3 regions of the Pseudonocardia sp. T1-2H genome follow, and region 1 is predicted to be linked to each of the others. Evidence: riboswitches for the same ligand, from Rfam matches in the RefSeq annotation. Region 1 holds a riboswitch; each other region holds the start of a gene.

Region 1 (6,215 bases):
CGCCCAGCACCGTCTGGTGTCCCTGCGTCTCGCCCTCGGCCTGGTCCAGCACCAGGTCGCCACTGCGCAGTTCGACCAGGCCCGGAACCAGCTCGACGACATGCCCGGGCAGATCGAGACGGTGGAGGCGGTGCTCGCCGACACCGTGACCGGGGTGTCGACCCTGCTGCTGTCCGAACGGGGTCTGGCAGCGGCGCTGGAGCTGGAGCTGTCGGGTGGGCACCCGCCGGTCACCCTGGACTTCGGCGGCCTCGTCGCCGACCGCCGATTCCCGGCCGACGTCGAGGCCGCCGTGTACTTCTGCTGCCTGGAGTCGGTCAGCAATGCTCACAAGCATGCGCCTGGCGCGGCCGTGGCGGTGCGCCTGGCGGAGGCCGCCGAGTGGCTGTGCTTCACCGTGCGCGACGACGGGCCGGGATACGACCTCGGGGCAGAGCCGGGGTCGCCGGGCCGCGGGCTGCGCAACGTGCTGGCCCGGATGGGCGCGGTCGGTGGTCGGCTGGAGATCCGTTCCAGGCCGGGAGCCGGTACCACCGTCGAGGGTTCGATCCCCCTATCGGCCGACGGTTCGGGGCCCGTACGCCGAGATGCGACGGTGCTTCTGGGGTCGCATCCCGGACGGAGCCGACCCGCCTGACGCGAACGCCGGCTGAGAGGCTGAGATCGCACGGTGGCGGGACCGGAGCTCGACGCGGGGCAGCCCGCTGCCCGCCCCCGCGGATGCGGCCCGCCCCGGGCTCGGAGCGGGCTCCGGGTCCGGGCGGGCACAAGGTCCGGGCGGGTTCAGTCGTCGAGGAAGGAAAGAGCCTCGCGCACGGCTTTGCTGGTGGACGGGACGGTCGCGGTCGGGCCGACCTGGCCGGAGACCGCGTCGAGGGTCTTGAGGCCGTCGCCGGTGATCAGCAGGACGGTCTCGGCGTCCGGGTCGATGAGCCCGGCCTCGATGAGCTTCTTCGCCGTCGCCACGGTGACGCCACCGGCGGTCTCGGCGAAGACGCCCTCGGTGCGGGCGAGCAGCCGGATGCCCTCGACGACCTCCTCGTCGGTCACGTGCCCGACGGCGCCGCCGGTGCGCCGCACCGAGTCCAGCACGTAGGGGCCGTCGGCCGGGTTGCCGATGGCGAGCGAGCGGGCGATGGTGTCCGGCTTGACCGGCTGGACCACGTCGTGCCCGTTCTCGAAAGCCGCGGCGACGGGCGAGCAGCCCGTCGCCTGCGCGCCGAAGATCGTGTAGGGGGTGTCCTCGACCAGGCCGAGCTTCACGAACTCGGCGAAGCCCTTGTCCACCTTGGTGAGCTGCGAGCCGGAAGCGACCGGCACGACGATCTGCCGGGGCAGCCGCCAGCCGAGCTGCTCGGCGACCTCGTAGCCCAGGGTCTTCGAGCCCTCGGCGTAGTACGGGCGGACGTTCACGTTCACGAACGCCCACTCCTCGTGCTCCGCGGCCAGCTCCGTGGCGAGGCGGTTCACGTCGTCGTAGTTGCCGTCGACGGCGAGCAGCGTGCCGCCGTAGACCGCGGTGGTGGTGATCTTCGCCTGCTCCAGCGAGGAGGGGATCAGCACGACCGAGTCCCAGCCGGCGCGGGCGGCGGCCGCGGCGACGGCGTTGGCCAGGTTGCCGGTGGAGGGGCAGCACAGGACCTTGAAGCCGAGCTCGCGGGCGGCGGCGAGGGCGACGGCGACGACGCGGTCCTTGAACGAGTGCGTCGGGTTGCCGGTGTCGTCCTTCACCCACAGCTTGCGGACGCCGAGCTCGGCGGCGAGCCGGTCCGCCTGGATCAGCCGGGTCAGGCCGGGCTCGGTATTCGGGAACGTCTGCACGTTCGTCGGGACCGGGAGCAGGTCCTTGTAGCGCCAGATCGACTTCGGGCCGGCCTCGATGGCCTCGCGGGTGATGGCCGGGAAGTCGTAGGCCACCTCGAGCGGGCCGAAACACCGGGGGCACGCGAACTCCGCGGCCAGCGGGATCTGGTGGCCGCACTCGCGACACGAGAGCGCGCGGGCGGGGCCGAGGTCGTACGACGTGCCGGCAGGGATGTCAGCAGTGAGAGTCACGAGATCTCCTCATCTGTCCCGCGTGGTTCGCGGGCCGGAATTGGCACCTGGTTCGTCGACGAGCGGACACGGATGTGTTCGCGCGGATCGTCGCTCGACGCCGGTTGCCGGGGCTTCAACGGGCCGTTCCCTCTACCCCTCTGGATGAGCCATATGCAGTTGTGCCACCGGGCAAGGCGAACCTCGCCACGTGGATGACCGAGACGTTACGGCACGGGTTTCGGTCTGCGAAAGCCGGAGTCCCGCATGTGGGAGGCGGGTCACGATCCACCGGCCCGGTGGGCCACGATGGAGGGGTGAGCTCCGCAGCCTCTCCGCGCACCCGGCCGCCCGCCCCCGTGCAGCTGATCGTGGGCGAGGAGGAACTGCTGGTCGAGCGCGCGGTGATCGACGTGCTCCGCGCCGCCCGGGCCGTGGACCCCGAAGCGGAGATCCGCCGGTTTCGCGCCTCCGAGATCACTCCGGGGAAGCTCGCGGGATACCTCAGCCCGTCGCTGTTCGCCGAGGGACGCGTGGTCGTCGTCCAGGCCGCGCAGGAGGCGAACAAGGAGATGGCCGCCGCGATCACCTCCTATGCGGCCGAACCGGCCGACGGCATCGTGCTGGTCGCGCTGCACGCCGGCGGGGCCCGGGGCAAGGCCTTGGCGGACGAGCTGCGCAAACGCGGCGCGAACGTCACCACCTGCGACCGGATCACCCGCGCCGAGGCCCGCGCGGACTTCGTCCGGTCCGAGGTCCGGCGCGCGGGCGGGTCGATCAGCGGGGACGCGGTCGCGGCCCTGCTGGAGGCGGTCGGCTCGGACCTGCGGGAACTCGCCGCGGCTACCGGCCAGCTCGTCGCGGACACCGGTGGTTCGATCGACGTGCACGCCGTCCGGCGCTACCACCGCGGCCGCGCCGAGTCCTCCGGCTTCGCGGTGGCGGACAAGGCGGTGGCCGGGGACCGGACGGGGGCGCTGGAGGCGCTGCGCTGGGCGCTCGTGCTCGGTGTCGCCCCGGTCCTGGTGGCGGACGCCCTGGCGGACGCGGTCCGCACGCTGGCGAAGGTCGGGGCCGCGGGGCGCGGGGACCCCAACCGGCTCGCCGGTGCGCTCGGGATGCCGCCCTGGAAGGTCCGCAAGGCCCAGGGACAGGTCCGAGCGTGGCGGCCGGAGGGCCTCGCGGTGGCGATCGCGGCGACGGCGCAGGTCAACGCGGACGTGAAGGGCGCGGCCGCGGACACGGGCTACGCCCTGGAGCGTGCGGTCCTGGCGATCGTCGAGGCCCGCCACCCCCACTGACCCCCTGCCGTTCGACCGTCGGGCCTGCTCGGGTACCACGCCGCTCGAGTGGCTCGAGCAGCGCAGGCTGACGCTCGAGCCACTCAAGTGGCGGGAGGCGGCGGCCCCGAACGCACCGAAGGCGCCATCCCGGTGGGGATGGCGCCTTCGGCGGATGCAGTGCGTGCGTCAGGCGCTGACGGCCTTCGCGCGCTTGGCCAGCGCCGACTTGCGGTTCGCGGCCTGGTTCTTGTGGATGACGCCCTTCGAGGCCGCCTTGTCCAGTGCCTTCGCCGCGGCCTTCTGCAGCTCTAGGGCCTTCTCGCCGTCGCCGGCGTCGAGGGCCTCACGGAAGCGGCGGACGGCCGTCTTCACGGAGGACTTGACCGCCTTGTTGCGCTGACGCGCCTTCTCGTTGGTCTTGACCCGCTTGATCTGGGACTTGATGTTCGCCACGCGTTTTGCCTCGAGTCGTCGAAGATGCCTGCAGTTCGGGGGGCCCAGGCGACACCGAACGTGATAGGAATCCGGTCGAGCACGCCGAGCACTCGGTCAACCATGCTAACAGCGCACCAGACGCACGGTCACACCGCCCCGTTCCCGCGTGCAGGTACTCCCGCGGTGCCGGGGGCGACCCCATCCTGACACACGGCCGTCGGCGTCCCGGACCCGCTGCCGGCAACACCCTGCCCAGATGTGGGACGGGAGGTCACGGGGGCATCGGCCGATGATCCGACCGTAACTCGCTCGTAGCACGCGTCCGTATGGCCCACCTTGCGCTGAACGGTCAAGATGACCCTCGTGAGCCGAGCAGTGGATCGCAGACCGAGACCCTCCCGGGGCGCCCCCGCCCGCCGCAACGGCGTCGCCCGCACCAGGACCACGGATCTGGCGGAGTCTGCGCTCTTCGACGGCTACCTGGAGCCCGATCGGCCCCATCCGGACGCGTACGACGAGATGTTCGACGCCGACGGCACGGTGCGCAGCCCCTACCGCGCCCTGCACGACGCGATCGCCCCCACCGCCGCGGCGGACCTGACCGTGCGGTCCGAGGCGCTGGACCGGGCCTACCTGGACCAGGGCATCACGTTCTCCCTGTCGGGCAAGGAGCGCCCGTTCCCGCTGGACATCGTGCCCCGGGTGATCAGTTCGACCGAGTGGAACAAGCTGCAGCGCGGCATCGTGCAGAGGGTGAAGGCCCTCGAGGCCTTCCTCGCCGACGTCTACGGGGACGCGCAGATCGTCCGGGACGGCGTGCTCCCCCGCCGGCTGATCACCAGCTGCGAGCACTTCAAGCGCTCCGCGCACCTGCTGAACCCGCCCAACGGCGTCCGCATCCACGTCGCGGGGATCGACCTGGTCCGGGACGCCGAGGGCACCTTCCGGGTGCTGGAGGACAACCTCCGCAACCCGTCGGGGGTCTCCTACGTCATGGAGAACCGCCGCACCATGGCGCGCGTCTTCCCGGACCTCTTCACCCGCCAGCGGGTCCGGGCGGTGGGGACTACTCCACCCATCTGCTGCACGCCCTGCGCGCCGCGGCCGCCCCGAACGTCGCGGACCCGACGGTCGTCGTGCTGACCCCCGGCGTCTACAACTCCGCCTACTTCGAGCACTCGCTGCTGGCCCGGCAGATGGGCGTCGAGCTCGTCGAGGGCCGGGACCTGTTCTGCCGGGACAACGTCGTCTACATGCGCACGACGGAGGGCGAGCAGCGCGTCGACGTCGTCTACCGCCGCATCGACGACGACTTCCTCGACCCGCTGCAGTTCAAGCCCACCTCGGTCCTCGGGGTCGCCGGCATCATGAACGCCGCCCGCGCCGGCAACGTCGTGATCGCCAACGCGGTGGGCAACGGCGTGGGGGACGACAAGCTCGTCTACACCTACGTCCCGGACATGATCAAGTACTACCTCGGCGAGAAGCCGGTCATCCCGAACGTCGCGACGTTCCGGTGCTGGCTCGACGAGGAGCGCGGGCACGTCATCGACCAGCTCGACGAGCTGGTGCTCAAGCCCGTCGAGGGCTCCGGCGGCTACGGGATCCTGTTCGGCCCCGACGCTTCGAAGAAGGAGCTGAGCGACGCGCGCAAGGCGATCCGCGAGGACCCGCGCGGCTGGATCGCCCAGCCCGTCGTCCAGCTCTCGACCGTCCCGACCCGCGTCGAGGACCGGCTGGTCCCGCGGCACGTCGACCTGCGGCCCTTCGCGGTCAACGACGGCGAGGACGTCTACGTGCTCCCCGGCGGCCTGACCCGGGTCGCGCTGCCGAAGGGCAGCCTCGTGGTCAACTCCAGCCAGGGCGGCGGCAGCAAGGACACGTGGGTGCTGGCCCCGAACCGGGCGCCGGAGGCCGAGCGCGAGCTCGGGCAGGCCGGCCTGGCCGCGGCGATCGGACCCGTGCAGGCCCCCGCGGCCGAGCACGGCCCGGAGCTCACGATCGGCCAGCAGCAGCAACAACAGCAACAGCAGGGGCGTGATCACTGATGCTGGCCCGCAACGCCGAGTCGCTGTACTGGATCGGCCGCTACGTGGAGCGCGCCGACGACACGGCCCGGATCCTCGACGTGTCCGTCCACCAGCTCCTCGAGGACGCCACCATCGACGTCGACGCGGCCGCCCGCCGGCTGCTCGGCGTCCTCGGCATCGAGCCCGGCACCGACTCCCCGCTCGACGCCTTCTCCCTGACCGAGGCGGTCGGCTACGCCGACGGGTCGCCCGGTTCGATCGTCTCGTCGCTGACCAGCGCCCGGGAGAACGCCCGGGGCGCGCGCGAGGTGGTCTCCTCGGAGATGTGGGAGTGCCTCAACGCGACGTGGAACGCGCTGCCGGAGCGGCAGCGCTACGCCCGCTGGGTGGGTCCGCACGCGTTCTTCTCCTACGTGGAGGACCGCGCCGCGAT
Region 2 (6,215 bases), 2.5 Mb from region 1:
AGGCGGGCGTCGACGGGGACGACGTCCGCGGGCTCCACGAGCAGCACGTCGCCCACGCGCAGGGCGCCGGCCGGCACGTCCTCGCGCCCGCCGTCGGTCTCGCGGTGCGCGACGACCTCCTGCTCCAGCAGCAGGTGCTCCAGCGCCGTCTCCGCCCGCAGCCGCTGCAGGCCGCTGAGCAGCGCGTTGCCGACCACCACGCCGCCCACCAGGACCGCGTCGGTGGCCTCGCCGAGGATCGCCGTGGCGGCCGCGCCGGTGGCCAGCACCGGGGTGAGCGGATCGGACAGCTCCGCGGCGACGGTGCGGGCGAACCGGGCGGCGGTGCGGACGACCGGCGAGGCGCTCGCCCGCCGCACGGGCGCCGGCCACGGCTCGCGCGGCGCGACCGGTTCCCGCGGGAGGTCGGCCAGCCGCCGGCAGACCTGCTCCGGTTCCAGCGCGTGCCACGGCGTGTGCACGGCCGGTGCGGGCGCCGGTCGGGCGTCGGTCCGCAGCGCGGTCCAGGTCCCGACCGCCATCGTCAGTGCCGTCGCCGTCTTGCCCGGGGTGGTCGCCTTCCGCTGCCCGCGCCGCGGGTCGCCGACGGCGGCGAGCAGGCTCCCCAGCACGTTGCAGGTCAGCGACGTGCTCACCGACTGCCGGCTCGCCGCGCGCGCCGGGGCCGTCGCCGCGACGATGCGGCAGGCGTCGACGAGGCCGCGGCCGGTCACGAGGTCCGCGCCCCACGCCGGAGCGGATCCGGCCCGCACCGGGGCCACGCCGACGTCGGCGGCCACGAGCGCGGGAGCGTCCACGGTGGACACCGCCAGGACGCCCGCGCCGCGGCCCTGCAGCCGGCGCACCGTGTCCAGCAGCGGCTCACCGGCCGGCGCGACCTCGTCGGCGACACCGGCGATCTCCCGCGTCCCGACGTGGTCGGTGAGGACCAGGCGGTGCCCGGCCTCACCGGCGGCGACGAGCAGGGCCTCGGCGTGCGGATCGAGCTCGGCGGCGACCACGACCGAACCGACCCGTTCGGCGCCCTCGAACAGCCCGTGCAGCCACCCGCCCGGCGCGTCCGGCGACTCCTCCGCGGGCCCGAGGCGCGGGCCCTCGGTCTCACCGCAGCGGCCCTCGTCCTCCGCGCCGGTCCCGCCGACCAGCCTCGTCGCCGCCGTCCAGAGCGCGGCCTCGTCCCGTCCCCCGGTCTCGGCGGCCGCCCGGAGCACGACCGGGGGGCCGGTGCACAGCGCGTCGCTGTCCAGCACGACGACGTCGACGCGGTCCAGCCGGCGGTAGGCCGAGCCGTCCATCGGCAGCACCCCGCGCCGGCACATCAGCAGGTCCAGCACGGCCGCGAACGCCTCCCGGCCCTGGACCGCGGCCTTGGGGGTGAGGCCCTTGAGCAGGTCCGCCGACCGGGCCGGCTGTCGGGTCAGTGCGAGCAGCGCCCCCGCACCCGCGAGCGACGTCGGGCCCAGCCGGGACCGGTAGTGCTCGATCGGTCCGGGTCGCAGGGGGACCGGCCGCTCGCCCGGGGCCGGCATCGGCTCCGGGGAGGCGTCCGGCGGCGTCGGCCTGCACAGCACCTGCTCCCGCCGCCGCCACACCTCCCGCCGGGCGTACATCTCCACCGCTCGCTGCACGGCCGCCGCGGCGTTGAGCGCGGGAATCGTCGGACTCTGCGTCAGCGCGTGCAGCAGCGCGCTCATCCCGGTGAACACGAGGTCCGTGCCGATCGGCCCGATCCGGTCGGTCAGCCCCCGCTTGACCCACTGCTGCGAGTCGAGCAGCGCGAGCACGAGCGTGGCGTGCCGGGTCAGGGCCGGCACCGCCAGCGCCTTCCCGGCGTAGGCCATCCCGATGGCCGCGGTGTCGACGGCTGCCGTCACGATCGCGGCCAGCAGCGGTTCCAGGTCGGCGGGGTGCTCGTCGTGGTGCGGGAAGACCTGGCGCCCGCCGCGTGCCCGCTCGATCGCAGACACCACGCCGACCAGGTCCTCGACGGTGATCCGCTTGTCGTCGAAGGCCACGAGGACACGCCCGACGACGTCGTTGACCGCCGCCCACTCGACGCCCTCGAGCCGCTCGAGGTGCCGCCGCAGGGCCCGCTCGACCTCCGGGCCGCCCTCCAGCGTCGGGGCGGCGAGCTCGACGTGCGTCCGGCCGGGGGCGGCCCACACGCGGCGGCTGTGCCGCGCCTGCGGGGGCTCGAACATTCCGCGGGCGACGTCGGCGAGCCGCCTCCCGCTGCGGTCGGTGACCCGGTCCGATCCCGTGACCACGGTCCCGGCGATCCGGACGCTCCCGAGGCCGACGTCCTTGGCGAGCTCCGCGGACTTCGCGGCCGCCGCGACCGTGGTGCCGGCGGCGGCACGCGCCGCGCGGGCGCCCACCCGCGTCGACTCCGCCACGAGCCCGGCCGTGAACACCGCCGATCCCGCGGCGAGCCCGACACCGGCCGCGGCGACGTGGATCGCGCCGTCCGCTGCTCGGCGGACCAGCGCGGACGGATGGAGCAGCGCCATCGACGGCCCCTCGAACAGCATCTTCGGCCTGGTGCCCCGCGGGTACCCGGTCCGCCGGGATCGGAACACCTCTCACGGCCGCCCCCGGCCTCGGGTCGGGCGTCCGCGCATCCATGCCCGCGCGACCGGTGATCCGGGGTGGATGCGCCGCAGGACGGCAGCTCCCGTCCCCGGGGCGACGCCGGCCCGGGGAACGGGATCAGTTCCTCACCTCTGGTGCCGCCACGGGCCGGTGACGGCGAACATGTAGCCGGGCTCCTGGATGTTGGCGAAGAGCACCTTCCGGTCCGGCGAGTAGACCGGCCCGGTGAACTCGACGTTCTTGGTGTCGTCGGTGAAGTCGTTGCGGGCCACCGGGAAGGTCACGCCGCTCTCCGTCGCGCCGACCAGGTGCTGCACGCCCTCGCCGTCCTCGGCCAGGATGACCCCGCCGTAGGGCGAGATGCTGACGTTGTCCGGGCCGTCGAACGCACCGTCGACGTCCGGGCTCGCGTTGCGGCCGAACAGCAGCCGCAGGGTCAGCGTGGCGCACTCCGGGTCGTAGAACCAGACCTGGCCGTCGTGCTGAACCGGGCTCTCCTCGCGGGCGAAGCTCGAGACGATCCAGGCGCCGTCCGCGTCCCACCAGGCGCCCTCCAGCTTCCGGGCGCGGGTGATGTCGCCGTCACCGAACTGCTTGCGGGTGGCGGTGCCGCGGCCGTCGCGGTCCGGGACCGGCACCCACTCGATCGCGTAGGTCGTGCCGACCTTCGTCGCGAGCGACAGGTCCGGGACATGCTTACCGGCCCCGTCGACCGCCTTCATCGCGCCGAGCACGCCGTCCGTCGGGCCGAGGCCGCGCAGCGCGCCGTGCCGGCCGCGGTAGCCGCGCGGCGGGGCCCACCGGTAGAGCAGGCCGTTCGGCTTGGCGGCGTCCTCGGTGAGGTAGATGTCCCCGCGGCGGGGGTCGAGGGCGGCGGCCTCGTGCTCGAACCGGCCGAGCGCCTTGATCGGCTGCGGGTCCCGGTTGGCCCCGCGGTCGTACGGGTCCACCTCGAAGACGTAGCCGTGGTCCTTCTGGAAGCCGCCCGTCCCGGCGAGCGCGTCGATCTCCTCGCAGGTCAGCCACGTGTCCCACGGGGTCTGCCCGCCGGCGCAGTTGGTGGCGGTGCCGGCGATGCCGACGTACTCGGTCCGGCGGGTGCCGTCCGGGTTCGTCTCGACGACGGTGCAGCCGCCGGCCGCGCCCGGGTCGTAGGTCAGGCCGTCGAGGTGCGGGACGGGAAGGTGGGTGCCGAACGGGTCCCGGATCTCGTGGTTGTTCACCAGCACCGTGCCGCCGCCGCGACGGCGGAAGGCGCCCGTGCCGTCGTGGTTGCGCGGCGTCGGCTCGCCGGACTCCAGCCTGGTGACACCCGCATGGGTGACGATCGAGTAGGCGAAGCCCGCGGGGAGCGCGAGGCGCCCGGCGGGGTCCGCGACGAGCGGTCCGTAGCCGGGCTCGCGCGGCGCGGCCGACGCGGACGGCGCCGTCATCAGCATCTCGGTCCCGCCGATCAGCATCACGCCGGCCCCTGCGACAGCGGTGCGCTGCAGGAATCCCCGGCGCGACAGTTCCTGGGTCATCTCGTGTGTCTCCGTTCCGTGCACGTCCCGGGCGGGCGCATCACCCGACCGGGGGGTGGCCGGCCGCCACAGTGACGGACGGAGGAGGCACGAGGGTGAACGGCGGCGGAACGGAACGGATCAAGCGCGCGAGCCCTCCGTCAGCGGATCGACACGAGGCAGAACGGGTGGCCCACCGGGTCCAGGAACACCTGGAACGTCTCCCCGGGCTGCACCTCGGCCTTGCGCGCGCCGATTGTGAGCACCTGCTTCTCCCCCGGTCCAGGTCCGGCACCTCGAAGTCCAGGTGCGCCTGCTGCGGATGCTCGGATCCGGGCCACACGGGCGGCCGATAGTCCGTGACCTGCTGGAACGCGATGGTCACCGCGCCGTCGCCGGCATCGAGCTCGACCCAGGCGTCGTCGGCGGCGGTGTCCTCCGAAGCGACCGGCCAACCGGTGATCGCCGAGTAGAAGCGCGCGAGCGCCAGGGCGTCCGGACAGTCGAGCGCAGCCAGGGTGAACTTTCCGATCGCGGTCATGTGAGGACCGTAGGACCGGGCGCCGACAGTTTCGAGCGGGTCACATCGGACTTGACCGCCGCGCCGGGACCGCCCTACGGTCTGACACAGGTCACGAGTGCCAGCGTCAAGCCCCGGCTTGCTGGCCGGCAACCCTCCTCCGCGGTGGGGTGCTCCGGGTGACGACCAGGCCGGCGCGAACACCCGCGCCCGGCAAGCGCGGACCCGATCCCTCGCGATCCGGGTCCTGTGAAGGTCCCGGGAGGATCACCATGTCCGTCGTCACGCCCACCCGCCCCGTGCAGCCCGCCGCCGGCACCTGCGCGACGCTCCCGCCGGTCGTGGGGTGCGACCTGCGGGTCCCGCTCGTCGACGGGCGCAGCGTCGCCTACGCCAACCTCGACGTCGCCGCCAGCGCCCCCGCATTGGCGGCCGTCGCGGACCACGTCGCCGAGCTGCTCCCCTACTACGCCAGCGTGCACCGCGGTGCCGGGTACGCCTCGCAGGTCTGCACCGCGGTCCTGGAGCGGGCCCGCACCACGATCGGCGAGTTCGTCGGCGCCCGCGAGGACGACGTCGTCGTCTTCACCCGCAACACCACGGACGCGCTGAACCTGCTGGCCGGCGCCGTCCCCGGCCCCGTGCTCACCCTGGACGTCGAGCATCACGCGACCCTGCTGGCCTGGCGCGGCAGCGGCGGACACCGCGTGCTGACCGCCGGGCCGACCGTCGAGGCCACCCTCGAGGCGCTGCGCGAGGCGCTGGCCGCCCGGCCCACCGCCCTCCTCGCGATCACCGGCGCGTCCAACGTGACCGGGGAGATCCTGCCGGTCGAGCGCATCGTCGAGATCGCCCACTCCGGCGGCACCCGCGTGGTCCTGGACGCCGCGCAGCTCGCCCCGCACCGGCGTGTCGACATCGCCGCCACCGGCGTGGACTACCTGGTCCTGTCCGGGCACAAGCTCTACGCCCCCTACGGCGCCGGCGCGCTGGTCGGCCGCCGGGACTGGCTGGACGTCGCCGCCCCGTACCTCGCGGGCGGCGGCGCGGTCCGCGAGGTCACCGCCGGGGGCGACACGGCCGAGGTCGCCTGGTCCCCTGCCCCGCACCGGCACGAGGCGGGAACCCCGAACGTCCTGGGTGCTGCCGCGCTCGCCGCCGCCTGCCGCGCGCTCGACCCGATCCTGGACGACGCGGTCGCCCACGAGCGCGCGCTGCTCGCCACGCTGACCGACGGCCTCGCCGCGATCCCCGGCGTCACCCCGCTGACGATCTGGTCCGACGCCCCGGACCGGGTCGCGGTCGCGAGCTTCACCGTCGACGGCGTCCCGGCCGGCCTCGTCGCCGCGTACCTGTCCGCCGAGCACGGGATCGGGGTGCGCGACGGCAAGTTCTGCGCCCACCCGCTGCTCGCCCGGATCGCCGGCGGGAGCGACGCGGTGCGGGCCAGCCTCGGCCTCGGCACCACCGCCGAGCACGTCGAGCGCCTGCTCACGGCCCTGCGGGCGCTCGTCACGGACGGCCCCGGCGTCGGCTACTCGATCGTCGACGGCCGGTGGCAGCCCACGTCGGACCCGCGGGACCACGACCCGCTCGGCCTC
Region 3 (6,215 bases), 4.7 Mb from region 1:
GCCAGGAAGAGGTTCTCCCAGGAGGTCGGCTGCAGGTCGAGCTTCAGCCCGAGGGTGTCGGCGACGAGCTGGGCCAGGTCGGGCTCGACCCCGATGACGGTGCGGTCGTCGTCCGCCCGGAAGGAGAGCGGCGGGTTCCCGCTGCCGGTGGTGCCCACCACGAGGGTGCCGCGGTCACGGATCGCCTGCGGCACCTTCGCGGCGATGGCGTCGACCTTCTCGGCCCGCACCTGGTTCTGTTCCGGGCTGGTGTTGACGGCGGCGCCGGCGGCCGACGGCGGGGCCGCGGCCCGGTCGGGGTCCGGCCCGGAGCAGGCCACGGCCGCCAGTACCGGGACGAGGAGGGCGACGGCGGCGAGCCGCAGGTGGCGCAGCGGCCGGGGGATGCGGGACATGGGTTTCCTTCGGTCGGTGGGAGCGCCGGGTCAGCGCAGGACGGCGCCGAGGAAGGCGCGGGTGCGGGGTTCGCGGGGGTCGTCGAGGACCTGGGTGGGCGGCCCCTGCTCGACGACGCGGCCCTCGTCGAGGAACACCACGGTGTCGGCCGCCTCGCGGGCGAAGCCGATCTCGTGGGTGACCACGACCATGGTGGTGCCGCTGCGGGCGAGGTCGCGCATGACGTCGAGAACCTCCCCGACCAGCTCGGGATCCAACGCCGAGGTGGGCTCGTCGAACAGCAGGAGCTTGGGTCGCAGGGCAAGCGCGCGGGCGATCGCGACCCGCTGCTGCTGACCGCCGGAGAGCCGGCGCGGGTACGCGTCCACCTTGTCGACGAGCCCGACGCGGTCCAGCAGCTCGCGGGCCTCGCCGAGCACGGTCGCCCGGTCCCGGCCCTGCGCGGAGAGCGGCGCCTCGGCGACGTTGTCGAGCACGGTGAGGTGCGGGAACAGGTTGAAGTTCTGGAACACGAAGCCGATGCGGCTGCGCTGGCGCAGGACCTGCCGCTCCGGCAGCTCGTGCAGCTTCCGCCCGGAGCGCCGGTAGCCGATCAGCTCGCCGTCGACCCGGACGAACCCGCGGTCGACCTTCTCCAGATGGTTGATGGTGCGCAGCAGCGTGGACTTGCCGGAGCCCGACGGCCCGAGCACCACCGTCACCTCGCCGGGCCGGACCGTGAGGTCGACGCCGCGCAGCACCTCGATCCCGCCGAAGCTCTTGTGCACGCCGCGCAGGTCGACCATCGGTGCGGGGCTCACGCCGCCACCTCCCGCCGGAACCTGGCGAACGTGGCCCGTAGCCGTTGCAGGGGCGTGGGCGGCAGGACGCGCAGCGCCCCCTTGGCGTAGTGCCGCTCCACGTAGAACTGCCCGATGGACAGCACGGTGGTCAGCACCAGGTACCAGACCGCCGCGACCAGCAGCATCGGGATCACCCGGCCGGTCCGGGTGTAGATCACCTGCACCTGGTAGAAGAGCTCGGACAGCGCCATGATGTAGACCACCGACGTGCCCTTGACCAGGCCGATCAGCTCGTTCGCCGCCGTCGGGACGATCGTGCGCATGGCCTGCGGGAGCTGGATGCGCCGGAAGCGGCGCCAGCGCGGGATGCCCAGCGCGGCGGCGGCCTCGAGCTGGCCCTGGTCGATGCCGAGGAAGCCGGAGCGCACGACCTCCGCGGCATAGGCGGCCTGGTGCAGCGCGAGACCCAGCACCGCGGCGGTCACCGGCCCGACCAGGTCCATCGCGCCGATCTCGAACAACGCCGGCCCGAAGGGGACGCCGAACGAGATCGAGTCGTAGAGCAGCGCGAGGTTGTACCAGAACAGCAGCTGCAGGATCAGCGGGACGGACCGGAAGATCCAGATGTAGGTCCAGCTGACCGAGCGCAGCAACGGGTTCGGCGAGAGCCGCATGACCGCGAGGACCGTCCCGAGCACGAACCCGACGACGATCCCCAGCACGGTGAGCTGCAGGGTCAGGAGCACCGCGCGGATGATCGACGGCGCGAAGAGGTACTGCCCGACGGTCGCCCAGTCCCACGCCGCGTTGGTCACCAGGGCGTGCAGCGCCATCGCGACCAGCACCACGACGACCGCAGTCGCCACCCACCGCCACGGGTGGCGGGCCTGGACGATCGTCAAATCGGCGTCGTCCGGGCCCTCCTCGCGGGCGGGCGGGGCGTGCGCGGTGGCGAGCTCACTCATCACGGTCTCCGGTCAGGTGCTTCTCGAACGGGTGGGGACCGATCTCCTCGGGATCGAGGGAGCGGTCGTAGAGCGGGGTGTAGCCGGTAGCCAGGTACAGCTGCTGTGCCTCGGGCTGGCGCGGCCCGGTGGTCAGGTAGATCCGGCGGTAGCCGCGCGCCGAGATCTCGGCCTCGAGCTCGGCCAGCACGCGTCGGGCGAGGCCGCGGCGGCGGTGGGCCGAGTCCGTCCAGATCCGCTTGAGCTCGGCGGTGTCGGCGCCCCACCGGCGGAAGGCACCACCCGCGACCGGGACGCCCTCGGCGAGCAGCAGGATCAGCCCGCCGTCCGGCGGCGCGAACCGGGCGCGCTCGCGGCGTATCTCCTCGGCGAGGTCACCGAGGGTGTGCCGATAGCGCGTCCAGTACTCGTGGTCGAGCTCGACGAGCATCGGCAGGACGAGCGGATCGGTGTAGTCGACCCGTCGGGTCTCGAGCGGAACCGTCACCGCACCCCTCCGGCGTGGGCGTGGTGGTGCGGACAGATGGACATGAGGGACCCCCGAAGCGGTGCGCACGAGGGCACACCGGAGCACTGTGGACGGACGGTCCGCGTTCGCGCGGCCGTGACGAAGGGCTGGTCGGTGAGGGGTAGGAGCAGCGCCGATCAGCGCAGCGCCGATCAGCGACAGCGCCGATCAGAAGCAGGGGCGGTCAGCGACAGAGCGCGGTGTGCGTCCGGCAGAGGTCGACGTGTCGCCGGCGCGTCCACCAACAGCGCAGCTGCCGGCGCGCGGGCACCCGCAGCACTCGGCTCGACATACCGCTCCCATCGGTCCCGGCGGTAGCACCCTGCGCCGTGGGCGCGGGTTGCTGCGGCGTCGTCGAGCCGGGTCTCTCGGCCGCTCTGGATGGACTTCTCGCACTCAACCCGTCACCCGATCCGGTTGTCAAGAGCATGAACATGCAAGTGTCATCGGCGCCACACCCGTCCTGAGCTGCGGAAAGGTCCGGACATTCGCGGGGCGGCGACCGGTGTGCCGGGCTCAGGAGGCGAGGCGGGTCCGGGCCCGCGCCGCCCACTCCTGCGCCAGCAGCGCCTGGGAGGCGACCCGGTCGTCGTGCCGGTGCGTGATCGTGGTGACCAGCAGCTCGTCGGCACCCGTGACCCGCTGCAAGGCCTCGAGGCGCTCGGCGACGGTGGTCGGCGAGCCGACGAACTGGGTCGCCACCCGGTCCGCCACCAGCGCCCGGTCCTCGTCGGACCACGGGTGCGCGGTCGCCGTGGCCGGGTCGGGGAACGGGATGGCGCCGGCGCCGGCGCGGATGCTGTGCACCCACGGTCCGTAGCCCGCGGCCAGCTCGCCGGCGGTCGCGTCGTTCTTCGCGACGACCACATCGGCCGACACCATCACGTACGGCGCAGCCAGGCGCTCCGACGGCCGGAACGCCTTGCGGTAGGCGTCCACCGCCTCGAGCACGGTCCCGGGGCTGACGTGGTAGTTCGCCGCGAACGCCAGACCGCGCTCCCCCGCGACGACCGCGCTGTCGCCGCCGCTGCGCAGGCCGCTCCAGGACACCCAAAGGTGATCATCCCGAGGTACGATCTCCCCAGGTAGGAAGGGGTGGGCCCCGTGAGGATCGAACTCACAACCCGCGGATTAAAAGAGGATGGTTACTCACATCACAGCGCATCTGCCAGCGACAACAATAACGCGACCGGTGCCTCGGCCCACCGTGACAACACCTGTCGACGCGGTTTCGTGTCACGACTCGTGTCACGTCGGCATCGTCAACCACTCCCCATCACGACGGGGTCGCCGAGCACGCGGGCCGGTATGAGGACTGGCTCGATCTCGAACGCTCGGCCGCCGTGCCGACTACTTCGAAGAGCGGGATCGCGGCCAGATGCGGGTCGACGGTGTGGGTAGAGCACGATCACCAAGGCCACAAAGCTGGCCGGACCTCGTGCCATCTCATGGTCTTGCGCAGGGATGGCAGGGCCCGCGGCGTGGGCTGGGAGATGTAGGCGACGACTCCGGGGACGCCGAAGATGAGGTCGCTGACCGACGCCTACTGGACGACCTCTGATCAGCCTGGTCGTGAGTTCGAGCTTCTCTACTAAACCAGCGCCCGGCAGGCCGTTTGACACCGGCGGCGGCGCCTTCGTGGCACTGGCTGCGGCGGACGCGCAACACATACTGGATCTCCAGTCGCACGAGCCGACCGAGCCGGTACAACCGGACGGTCTCCTCCTTGATGGTCGCAATTCGAAGGCCGACCGCCCCGGCGTTCGATCATGCTCACGCTTCGACGACAAGCCTGGAAGCTCCGGGCACGAGAGACGCAGGGAAGAATCAACTCGCCCGCGTCGCGCTCCTCCCGAGTGAGTACCGCGTCTCGATGATCAGCGACGCCCTCGACGAGGCCGAGCTCGCACGTACCACACGTCCCCTCCTTGCAATCGAAGTTGAGGTCGAGACCGGCTTCCAGCATGGCGTCGAGCATGGTCTGCCCGATCGCCACAGCCACGGTCACACCCGATTCCGCGCACTCCACCTCGAACGCCGTCTGGCTGTCCGCGTCGCCGACCAGGGCCGCCGTCGTGAACCGCTCCACGTGCAGTCGGCCTGTTGGCCAACCGGCACAGTGGCTCTCCACGGCCGCCAGTAGAGGTTCGGGCCCACAGCAATAGACGTGTCTCTGGCCAGGGACTTTCAGGAGCTCGGCCAGGTCGAGCAGCCCGTGTTCATCCTGGGGCACCACCTCGACCTTGTCACCGTAGGTGGCCACCTGCCCGAGGAAAGCCATCGAACCACGCGACCGCCCGCCGTAGACGAGACGCCAGGGACGCCCTTCGGCCTCGGCGCGCGCGATCATCGGCAACAGCGGAGTGATACCGATTCCGCCGGCGATGAACAGGTATTCGGCTGCCTCACCGAGGCGGAAGTGGTTGCGCGGTGGGCGGACTGTCACTGAATGTCCGGGGCCCAAGATGTCGTGCACGAAGCGTGATCCTCCGCGACTCCTGGGCTCCAACAGCACCCCGAGCCGGTAGTGGTGTCGATCCGCCGGGTCCCCGCACAGCGAGTACTGCCGCGTTATACCGGGCAGGCACAGGTCGATGTGTGCGCCGGGTTCCCACGGCGGCAGCTCGCCCCCCTCCGCGTCCGCGAGCAGCACCGAGACGACTCCGTCGGCCTCGCGGACCACCTGCCGGACGATCAGCCTCAGCTCTTCAGCGGCCCCCAGCGGAACGCGGGCAACCTCGGCATTCATGAACAGCCTCACTTCGTGGGGGACTTCGGATCCGGGCCCCGCGTCGAGGCCGCGTCGGAGAGAGCTGGGCGTTGGGTCGGTACGCATCGCGCAGACGAACTCGGAAGCCTCAGGCAGCGGGTGTCTTCCGCTCGGAGAGCAGCATGTTCACCACGGCCCGAGCACCTCCGGACTGCGGCATCGGTTCGTAGGCGTACACCTCGCCCCGAACGCCCGGCCCGATCATGCCGAGCATCACCAGCCAGTTGAGGAACTCGTGGTGCCCATGACGAAGCAGGGTGTAAGGATCGAGATCGCCCAGTTCCGGTCCCCGCCCATCGTGCAACATCTGCAGGACATGGCTGTCGAACTCGACGTCGCTGTTGCCGACCTCTCCCGGGTCCAGCCGGTGCGACAGACCACCGGTGGCCAGAACGGCGATGCGCTCCTCGCGGGCTTCGACGACATATCGGAGCACCTCGCCGAAGGACCGGGCTCCGAACGGGGAGAAGCCACGCGCCGGCTGAGTGACGATCGGGACGACTGGGATGCCCGGACGCGGTAGCAGCTCTCGGAGCGGCACGATCAACCCGTGATCGAGGTCGACCCGACCCACCTCCGTCACCTCCACCCCCTCGGCGCGCAAGCAGTCCGCGATCGCGTAGGCATATGCCGGCATCCCCTTAAGAGATAGATCCAGGTCGGGCCGATCGCGAACTGCCATCGAGCCGGTGTGGCGCTCGCCGGTGCCGACGACGAACGTGCCGGTCGAGAAGCTCTGCTGATGGCGGTCCGTGATCACGATCATCAGGTCCGGCGCGGCTGCGGCGATGTCC

Evidence for each region. A riboswitch is a leader RNA that binds a small molecule or an ion and turns the genes downstream of it on or off. The one in region 1 is predicted to bind S-adenosylmethionine.
Region 2: it holds a riboswitch for S-adenosylmethionine, as region 1 does, so the genes downstream of both, WBK50_RS11905 (aminotransferase class V-fold PLP-dependent enzyme) here and thrC (threonine synthase) in region 1, are expected to answer to the same signal.
Region 3: it holds a riboswitch for S-adenosylmethionine, as region 1 does, so the genes downstream of both, WBK50_RS01270 (GNAT family N-acetyltransferase) here and thrC (threonine synthase) in region 1, are expected to answer to the same signal.

Annotation. Positions count from the first base shown of each region.
Region 1 covers NZ_JBBPCL010000001.1:4,904,836-4,911,050, reverse strand. Annotated here, with positions in the region: gene WBK50_RS24245 (sensor histidine kinase) at 1-637, shown strand, start outside; gene thrC (threonine synthase) at 784-2,055, opposite strand; SAM riboswitch class I at 2,062-2,206, opposite strand; gene holA (DNA polymerase III subunit delta) at 2,352-3,335, shown strand; gene rpsT (30S ribosomal protein S20) at 3,504-3,770, opposite strand; partial or broken gene WBK50_RS24225 (circularly permuted type 2 ATP-grasp protein) at 4,079-5,800, shown strand; gene WBK50_RS24220 (alpha-E domain-containing protein) at 5,800-6,215, shown strand, end outside.
Region 2 covers NZ_JBBPCL010000001.1:2,389,772-2,395,986, reverse strand. Annotated here, with positions in the region: gene WBK50_RS11925 (HAD-IC family P-type ATPase) at 1-2,531, opposite strand, end outside; gene WBK50_RS11920 (alkaline phosphatase PhoX) at 2,718-4,115, opposite strand; gene WBK50_RS11915 (VOC family protein) at 4,256-4,360, opposite strand; partial or broken gene WBK50_RS11910 (VOC family protein) at 4,417-4,635, opposite strand; SAM riboswitch class IV at 4,725-4,840, shown strand; gene WBK50_RS11905 (aminotransferase class V-fold PLP-dependent enzyme) at 4,887-6,215, shown strand, end outside.
Region 3 covers NZ_JBBPCL010000001.1:238,930-245,144, reverse strand. Annotated here, with positions in the region: gene WBK50_RS01285 (ABC transporter substrate-binding protein) at 1-395, opposite strand, end outside; gene WBK50_RS01280 (amino acid ABC transporter ATP-binding protein) at 426-1,181, opposite strand; gene WBK50_RS01275 (amino acid ABC transporter permease) at 1,193-2,143, opposite strand; gene WBK50_RS01270 (GNAT family N-acetyltransferase) at 2,136-2,630, opposite strand; SAM riboswitch class I at 2,948-3,039, opposite strand; gene WBK50_RS01265 (LLM class flavin-dependent oxidoreductase) at 3,168-3,701, opposite strand; gene WBK50_RS01260 (PDR/VanB family oxidoreductase) at 4,243-5,400, opposite strand; gene WBK50_RS01255 (DODA-type extradiol aromatic ring-opening family dioxygenase) at 5,510-6,215, opposite strand, start outside.